3 regions of the Virgibacillus sp. DJP39 genome follow, and region 1 is predicted to be linked to each of the others. Evidence: riboswitches for the same ligand, from Rfam matches in the RefSeq annotation. Region 1 holds a riboswitch; each other region holds the start of a gene.
The links. Region 1 has a riboswitch for cobalamin ahead of ACOI1D_RS03830 (DUF4430 domain-containing protein). Riboswitches for the same ligand answer to the same signal wherever they lie in the genome.

Region 1 (3,159 bases):
GCAATAGAAAATAACCATGTCTTCTCGCTACTTTCACCTCTGAAATTTTTATAGGATTTTAATACTTTAATGTAAACCTCCTGAACAAGATCCTCTGTTAATTGTTTGTCTTTAACCATATAAAAAACAAACTTATACAATTCATTATGATATTTATCGTATAAACCCTCAAAAATATCTTTCATCGTATTCTCCAATCACCGAATTAGTCGTGTACCTGAACCAAAATGTTACACAATTACATTCGATTTTTTTATTCTATTAAAAGTTTATACTAAAATGGAACAAAAAAAAATACCAACTTATTTAGTTGGTATTATGAATATAAAATCGGTCTTTTGCGTATTTTTTAAAAAAGAAAGAAATAATGGGATACAACATAACCATAAATACTCCATTACCAATTGCATGCGCTGTATCAAAAGGTAGGCCAGCCAAGTAATAGGGAAGAAATTCGCCTGCAATGGTATAGGTGGTTAATGAAAGAACTAATCCATACAAATAACCACAAAATACAGCGAATATAGTCAGTGAAATAATTGAATGTTTTTTTCTGTACCTGCCAATTATCCCACTAAACAATCCTATTAAAGACCATGCAACAATTTGCCATACAGTCCATATCCCCATACCCAAAATCATATTTGTTAGAAACGTAGTCAATACTGCTAGCGTCATCGCTGCTAAAGGACCTAAAAACAAACCACATATAATAATGATTGCTGTTACGGGCTGAACATTGGGAATAAAGGTAAATGCAAACCTACCAACTACAGCCAGAGCGGCCAACAACGCTAATAAGGTTAATTTATACGTATTCATTCATAGTCATTCCCAAGATTGCAGATCAAAGTTAACGGTATCGCCAAGTGATAATTCAAGCTCCTTAGCTCCTACGCTTGCCATTTCACCATTTACAGTAAACATCCACGCCATTTGTTCACTTTCGTTAGCCTTAATTCCTTCTATGGACGTGATGTATCCAGCATCATCTTCAATTTCAAAATTTTCCTTCATAACATCGTAAAGAATGGCTCCTTCTTCTATAGCAATTTCTTTTTCGGTAACCGTTTCTTCACCTTTTTTCTTTGTAATGGAAATTGTAACTATTTCTTCTTTTTGTTCATTATCAGATGTATTGCTTTCGCTCGTTTGCGATTGTTCATTGGATGGACTTGACTGTTCTCCACCAGATTCCTGGTTACATCCACCTAATAAACCGATTACCATTACCAATGAAACTAGAAATAACTTATAATTCCCCATCTTCTTAAACCCCCAATAGTTTATTTGTGAAGATTAAGACGTTAGATAATCCGGAAATCCATAGATGATAGAATTTAGAAAACTTGGCTTAACGCCAAGCTTTAATGGTGAAAGCCTTAGTTGCACTTGTAGAAAGAAAGTTTTATCCTTTTTTTACTACCAAAAAAGCTAACTCTTCGAAAAGAGTTAGCTTAATAAGACAATCGAACATTACATAAACATCCATGGCACTATTCGGTTATCTCAATCGCTTTTATCCTCGAAGCATTGAAACATTAGAAAAAGGCAGGTCTACTGACTTGTGATATCACCCTACTTTAAGCCCTTCCCATATGTTTTCCATACAGTGGTTTCACTTATTTCGTACATCACTTACAGTTGCGAGGACAGTTCTAGCTTTACACTAGATTCCCTATTAAGCACAAGCACCATTTTCACTATTTGTATTCAATTATTGTACATTTTTAATCCTATCAAACTATCGGTCATTAAGCAATTATTATTTTATTTGAGGGATGTTAAAGGTAAATGCCGTCCCAATATCAAGTTTGCTTTTAACAGTAATTGTTCCCTCATGAGCTTCTATGATATTTTTCGCTATAGACAGCCCGAGTCCAGTTCCTTTCTGTTTTCTATTTCTTTTTCTAGACTTATCAGCCTTGTAAAAGCGTTCGAAAACAAATGGTATGTCCTCTTCTGGGATACCACTACCGCTATCTTCAACTGATACATATAACGCTTCGTCTTTCACTTCTACAGAGACCTTAACAAAACCACCTTCGTTTGTATGCCTGATTGCATTATCAATAAGGTTTGTAAAAACTTGTTCCATCCGATCTAAATCAATATAAATAAACGAATCAGTAATAGTTGTTTCTAAACTCAAGTCTATTTTTCTATCCAATGATACTCCCTTGAACTTTTTAATTATTCGCTTCATGTATGGATAAACATCAACTTTTTCAATATTTAGCTGGATGTGCCCAGCTTCCATTCTGGCCAGATCCAATAATTCATTAACCAACCGACCCATTCGTAATGATTCTTCATGTATTATTTTCGCAAGTTCATTTTTATCTTCTTTAGACTCTGCTATATCGTCAACAATCGCTTCACTATATCCCTGCAACATGGAAATAGGTGTCCTTAATTCATGAGATACATTTGCGATAAAATCCTTGCGAAGCTTATCTAAACGTCTTTCTTCAGTCATATCCCGGATAACAGCCACTGCTCCGCGTACATATGTCTGGTCATACAGAGGAGTCATAATCATAACCCAGTTCCTCCCCTGCAGGCTAATTTCGTGAATAGCGGGATCCTCATCTTTAATGACACTTTTTAAAATCATATTTAATTCTTCAGGCAGCTGATTCTGTGACTCTTTTACTTGTTCCTGGTACTCAAAATGCCAGCCTTCAAGAAATTGTTTTGCTGGCGGGTTAGTAACAATCATATCTCCATTTCGATTAAGTGTTATCACCCCATCAGCCATAGAACTGACAATACTGGCTAACTGTTCCTTTTCCTGTCGTAATGCATTTATGTGAAATTTCAACTGTCGGCCCATCCTGTTAAATGCCATTGCTAACTCACCAATTTCATCATGTGTGAGTATTGGCACCTTTGTATTAAATTCACCCCTAGTTAGATCAAATGCAGCTTCACGCATCTTTATTAAAGGTGATGTAATCCTGGTTGAAAGGAAAAAAGCAAAAACTGTGGTTAAAATAATTGCTATTCCAGCTGCAAGAAATATTATTTTAGTAGTTTCGGCTTTTGTCTGATCAATCACATCTAACGATTGATACACATATACCGCTCCATTACCATTATCAACAGGGGTACCAACTATCATAATTTTACTATTACTATCGGGGACAGTTATTTGTT
Region 2 (3,159 bases), on a different contig from region 1:
TGGATTTGGTGTTTACCGGGATGGCGTAAAACCACAGAATTATGAAGGACTTCCTGATGATTTAAAGCAGGCACTAACGTTTTCATGGATATTTATGCTAAAGAAAGAAGGGGAATGATAATGGACTACGATCAAAAAGAGATGGAAAAAAGAGTAATTGAAAGTTATCAAAACGATGAAAAAATGATGATCCTTATTTATGCACAGTGGTGTATAAACAATGACCTTGAGCCAAAGGTTTTATATGAACAGGCATATCCGTCGCAAATGAAAAACAGCGCATTAAAAGAGGCTTTAGAGTTAACAGTAACAAAAGAAGAGTCAGAAGAAATCCCTGACTCAACAGTACTTAATGTATTACAGCTTTTTGGTAATAATGACTTGGCATTTATTGTACAAGAACAAATTGACAAGCGAAAGTGAGATTTAGGCTTATTGGTATGGCAACAAATGTAAAACTAGCTGAAAAGTTTAATCAACGCCTGGGTTCCACTCTCCTGCTCTCCCTGTTCTGCCAGTTCTGTATAGAGCTCCAGGGAAAGTGCTAATCCGGGTGTTAATAAACCCATATCTTTTGCTGACTCAAGGGCAATCGTCATATCCTTTATAAAATGTTTTACATAAAAACCAGGTGCAAAGTCATGCTTAATCATTCTAGGTGCAAGGTTTGAAAGTGAAAAGCTCCCAGCCGCACCTGTAGTTATGCTTTCCAGTACTCTTTCCGGATTAAGGCCAGCTTTTTTTGCATAGGTAATCGATTCACAAACACCAACCATGTTAGATGCAATTGTTATTTGATTACAAAGCTTGGTATGCTGACCAGATCCAGCCGGCCCCTGATGAATGATGGTTCCACCCATTACTTCGAAAATTGGTTTAAGCTGTTCATATGCTTTAAGTTGACCACCAACCATAATGGATAGTGTTCCATTTTTCGCTCCAATATCCCCGCCTGAAACAGGTGCATCCAGTGCAAACAAACCTCTTTCACTAGCTTCTTTAAATATTTTTTCTGCAATTATAGGTTTAGAAGTAGTCATATCCACAACATACGCATTTCTTTTAGCATTTTCTAAAATTCCATTTTCACCAAAGTATACAGCTTCCACATCGTCTGGGTATCCGACCATTGTAATGACTACATCAGCATTCTTTACTACTTCTGAAACAGAATCCTTCCATATGGCACCTAATTCCAAGAGTGATTGTGCTTTGCTTTTGGTACGGGTAAATAATTGGACTGAATAACCTGCATCTAACAAGTTTTTCGCCATACTCTTTCCCATTACGCCTATACCAATTATTCCGATGTTTTTGTTTTCCATATTAAAACCTCCTGTTCTCTTACTTAATTTAGTTCGACATTTCGTACCGGTATCCTTTTTTAACAGTAAGGAAATCAAAAAGAATTTCCTTACTGCAATCAAGTCTTTCACCAATTCTAAAAAATATGGTATTGCTTTCATGAACAACGTATGATAGCCTTTAAACACAATATATTGTTTATATTTAAAAGACAAACACTATATATAGTTATAACCTACAAGCGTTGGTGGCCAGTTTAATGGCCTTAATAGGGAATCTGGTGTGAAACCGGAACTGTCCCCGCAACTGTGAATGTGGACGAACGAGTCTAATAACCACTGTATTGTTTTGCTTAACAGCAATAATACGGGAAGGTACTCAAGTAGATTAACACATAAGTCAGGAGACCTGCCAAAGCTTGTAATAAGTTTCAATTCTTCGGGGCCAAAGAATACGAAATGATGGAGAACCTATTTCTGTCGTTTTAACCGTTCATGGCCCTTAGCGTGAACGGTTTTTTTGTGCGCAGTAAAAAAAGTATAAATCCTTTCTCACTGCATAAGTGCAACTAAGTGGCCATAAAGGCCAGGCGATAAGCCAAGTTTTCTAATATAAAAAAAGGAGTTGTTTAGCCATGCAAAATGCAACGTTAACCAGTTGGAAGTATTATACGGAGGAAAAGTTAAGAGAGTCATTTTCTGCACTACCAATTCAAGCCTTTTTAGAAAAAAGAAGTGATGTAAAGCCAACGCTATCAGACGAAGATTGGGTAAACCATCTTACACTTGAGGCACTAGCCAATATAGATGAAGAGAATCCTGAGTGGACATATGCTGCATCTGCCATTTATTCCGAGTGGTTATACAAACAAGCGGCAAGTAACCGCAACTATAACTATCAAGATAAATATGGGTCGCTTTACGAGCTGATTAATGAGGTAACAACTATTGGTATCTACAACGAAGCATTATTACATACCTATTCAAAAGAGGACATGGACTATCTAGGTAACGTTATTTGCCCAGAGCGTGATCAGCTTTTTACATTTATCGGTTTAAAGACATTAGCGGATCGTTACTTGGCAAAGGACTACTCCAAACAAATCTTTGAACTTCCACAGGAGCGGTTTATGATAATTGCTATGACGCTTATGCAGGACGAGCCCAAAAATAGACGGTTAAAGTTAGTGGAGGATGCCTATTGGGCAATGAGTAATTTATATATGACCGTTGCAACACCAACACTCGCTAATGCTGGAAAAAGCTATGGGCAGTTATCCAGCTGTTTCATTGATACGCTGGATGACAGCCTGCAAAGTATTTATGACAGCAACACCGATATTGCAAACTTATCAAAAAATGGTGGGGGAATAGGTGTTTACTTAGGGAAGATCCGCTCGAGTGGAAGTATGATAAAAGGTTTTAAAGGCGCTTCTTCAGGTGTAATGCCCTGGATGAAACAACTAAATAATACTGCTGTCAGTGTCGACCAGCTGGGACAACGAAAAGGCGCTATTTGTGTGTACTTAGATGTTTGGCATAAGGACATACATACATTCCTTGATGCAAAACTAAACAATGGTGATGAGCGATTTAGGACCCATGATTTATTCACCGGTGTTACGTTACCTGATTTATTTATGAAAAAGGTTGAAGCACGGGAAGATTGGTATTTATTTGATCCCCATGAAGTGCGAACTGTAATGGGATATTCACTGGAAGATTATTATGATGAAGAAAAAGGCAGAGGATCTTTTCGTGATAAATATGAAGCGTGTCTTGCTAACCCAAACTTGTCTAAAGAAAAGGTACCTGCAATTGATATTATGAAAATTATAATGAAAGGTCAACTCGA
Region 3 (3,159 bases), on a different contig from region 1:
GACATGGAAACCATCAATGAGATGATTGAGCCTAGAAAAGCTTGCACAATTACTCCTGATAAAATTAACGTTTCTTTTTTCATCTGACCACTTTTTTTCGCAATGAATATGACGAAAAACAAAGTAAATACCCCGGCTATAAAAGCCACAATCGGTATGGAATATTTACCAAATAGTGTAGATTGTAGGCTAAACAAAATAATGAAAGCCGCACCTACCGAAGCACCTGAAGAAACACCCAATATGTAAGGGTCTGCTAATGGATTTCTCAGCACCCCTTGAAAGCCCGCTCCTGCAACAGCCAAAGCGGACCCTACTAAAATTGCTAAGACAATTCTTGGTAAACGAACCTGGAGGATGATGGCCCGACTTACCTCATCACCCCCGCCAAACAGAGTAGACCACACCCCAGTGATTGGAATCATAGAAGACCCTATTGATAAGCTCAATATAATTGAAAAAAAAAGGAGCAGAGTTGCCCCTCCTACATATAGAACTAATTTCTTTTTCATTATTCTGCTGAGTCGGGATGAATTGATTCAAAGATTTCAATTAAACTTTCGGTAATTCGTGGCCCGACCCGGCTCGCTTTACTTGAATCAATTCCAACAACCCGCTCATTTTTGACGGCATCAATGACATTCCAGCCCTCTCTTGATAAAATTTGTTCTTTACTATCTTCTGTTGCACCCTTTTCACCAGAAGTGTAAAGTATAACTTCAGGGTTTCTTTTAATGACTTTTTCAGGATTCACTTCAAACCAACCATCGATGTCTGCAAAAATGTTTTCTCCACCAGCTAAAATAATAAGATCATTAGAGAACTCCCCCGCCCCAAAAGACCAGCCTTTCGAGTATTCAGCGTACACTTTTTTCGGCTCAACGTTAGCCACCTTACTTTTTACGTTTTCAAGATCTTCCTTCATATCATCGACAACGCTTTGCGCTTGTTCTTGATTATTTAAAATTACCCCAATTCCTTGGATAGCCTCCATTACTTCTTTTATTGACTGTGGGTTTGAACCAAAGACCTTAAAGCCTTTTGCTCTTAACTCTTCAGCTACTTGTGCCTGTAGACCAGAATTAATAAAAACAACATCGGGCTGTAAGGCAATAAGTTCTTCTTCATTTAATCCAGAATAAGTACTTCCTAGCTTCGGCAAATCAGCCGCCTCAGCAGGGAAATTAGAATAATCATCAACAGCTAAAACCTCTTCTCCAGCCCCTACTGCAAATAAAATCTCTGTGTCACTTGGAATTAAGGAAACTAGTTTAGTAGGTTCTGAGTCAAAAGTAACCTCTTTTCCAGTAGCATCCGTAACTGTTAGTGGATACTGTGTTACTAAGCTTTGCTCTTCCTCTTCCTTTGCTTCAGCCTTTTTCACCTCAGTATCCGTATCATTAACCTGATCTTGATTCGAATCTTGCTTAACTTCATCCTGGTTGTTACACCCTACAAGTACCGTTGCTAACATTAATACAAATAATAAACCAATAATTTTTCTAAACAATTTGTCCACCCATACCTTTCTTTTCCTGATGTGATTTATTCCTAGTAAAGCAAAAAAGCCTCTGACAGGAAGGCAGAGGGCGGATGGGCATAGAAATCCCATAGCCATCCTTTTACCTCGAAGGATTGACTAAAGAATAATGGGGATGTATCTGGCTTTAACAGTTGCGGGACAGCTTCGGACTTCCACCGAAATTCCATCATCCATTATCTTTATTCATTTAATTATGTAAAACTAGAGACAAAACAAAAAATAAGATAAAAAACTAGAAGTGCAGTATATCTTAAACGGTAAAATATGCATTTTCCCATTTTTAAAGCATTTTAAATCTTACCCCTATTAATATATCTTTAATTGTTTGTAAAATCAACCTATTAATTTCATTTTTAGGCATACTCATATTAACTGTCATAATTCACTTCTGAGGGAGTGAAATCAATGAAAGTGTTAGCCTTACCAATTCACGCTCTAGGTAAAGTATCAACATTCGCGCCCTTGAAAATTTACAATCTAAAAAAAAGACTCGAACCAGTTAAATAGGATAGTATGACAAGAGAAAGAACCTAAGTTGCCTTTCTCGTGAATTGTACAGAAAAAGGCAACTTAGGTTTCTAAAAAATACCGTGTATAGTTATAATAATAAATATACAATAGAATTTGTAAAATAATTCCTTTGGACAAATGGAATTACTACCTCTAGTACTAATTCAATTTACTTTCCCGATACTTTTAAGAGTTAGTATAATCGTTTACTAAAGATTAAGTAAGTAATAATACAATAATAGTCCTGCCTGTTTTTAACTTCATTCTGTTTGTACTCCGTCCATATCCCGATTATTATCGTACGCTACTAATATGAGCCCCGTAGTTTTTTCGACTTTATCAAGGAGATCTCTTTGCTCCTCGGACAGATGGGCTAGACCGTATTCTTTTTCTTTTTTTTCAAAACCCTTTTCATGCATACCATCGCCTCCTTTTGATTATTATGAACGGAATAAGATGGCTTATGCAGATAGATTTCCTATGCTAAATCCCCGAATGCTAATGTTTTACATTGGAAAATTTAATAACAGAAGCCATGAATATACAGCCCTCATATTTATTAAGAAGGACTAGATTGAACAAAATTTAAACCTATTAAAAGACCCATACTATTTTTACTCTTCAAAGTTTTAACAAGCCGAGTAAAACGAACTATTTTCACTCAAACAAAAAGTTACTCCTAATAAATCAAATATGCTACACTATTGCTATTCTAAGTAAGGAGTGATTTTTTGTCTGGGATTTTTATTACAGGTACCAGCTCTAATGTTGGTAAAACCATTATTACCACGTGTCTTACATACGCATTTCGAAAACGAAAAATAGATGCGGTTCCCTATAAACCAGTACAATGTGGAGCAATTACAGAAGGTGAAGAATGGTTGGCTCCTGATGTAGAACTTTACCGGAAAGTTTATAACCCAAAAGATAATGAACAGCTGAATTCTTTTCTTTACGAACCCCGTTTTTCACCTCATTTTGCTGCACAGTTAGCTGATGATCCTATTGATCCACAGGTAATTAAAAGTAATTATCATGTATTACAAGAGATGCATGATTTAGTACTAGTAGAAGGAGCAGGTGGACTAGCTGTTCCTTTAATTGAT

Region 2: another riboswitch for cobalamin. It lies ahead of ACOI1D_RS15965 (ribonucleoside-diphosphate reductase subunit alpha); the one in region 1 lies ahead of ACOI1D_RS03830 (DUF4430 domain-containing protein).
Region 3: another riboswitch for cobalamin. It lies ahead of ACOI1D_RS18090 (ABC transporter substrate-binding protein); the one in region 1 lies ahead of ACOI1D_RS03830 (DUF4430 domain-containing protein).

What each region holds. Positions count from the first base shown of each region.
Region 1 is NZ_JBMERP010000006.1:7,164-10,322, forward strand. It holds gene ACOI1D_RS03820 (RNA polymerase sigma factor SigX) at 1-185, opposite strand, end outside; gene ACOI1D_RS03825 (ECF transporter S component) at 307-822, opposite strand; gene ACOI1D_RS03830 (DUF4430 domain-containing protein) at 829-1,266, opposite strand; cobalamin riboswitch at 1,534-1,714, opposite strand; gene ACOI1D_RS03835 (ATP-binding protein) at 1,766-3,159, opposite strand, start outside.
Region 2 is NZ_JBMERP010000061.1:6,391-9,549, reverse strand. It holds gene ACOI1D_RS15980 (class I SAM-dependent methyltransferase) at 1-118, shown strand, start outside; gene ACOI1D_RS15975 (hypothetical protein) at 121-423, shown strand; gene ACOI1D_RS15970 (NAD(P)-dependent oxidoreductase) at 459-1,391, opposite strand; cobalamin riboswitch at 1,534-1,735, shown strand; gene ACOI1D_RS15965 (ribonucleoside-diphosphate reductase subunit alpha) at 1,940-3,159, shown strand, end outside.
Region 3 is NZ_JBMERP010000081.1:6,887-10,045, forward strand. It holds gene ACOI1D_RS18085 (FecCD family ABC transporter permease) at 1-512, opposite strand, end outside; gene ACOI1D_RS18090 (ABC transporter substrate-binding protein) at 512-1,510, opposite strand; adenosylcobalamin (AdoCbl) riboswitch at 1,610-1,732, opposite strand; gene ACOI1D_RS18095 (hypothetical protein) at 2,314-2,472, opposite strand; gene bioD (dethiobiotin synthase) at 2,785-3,159, shown strand, end outside.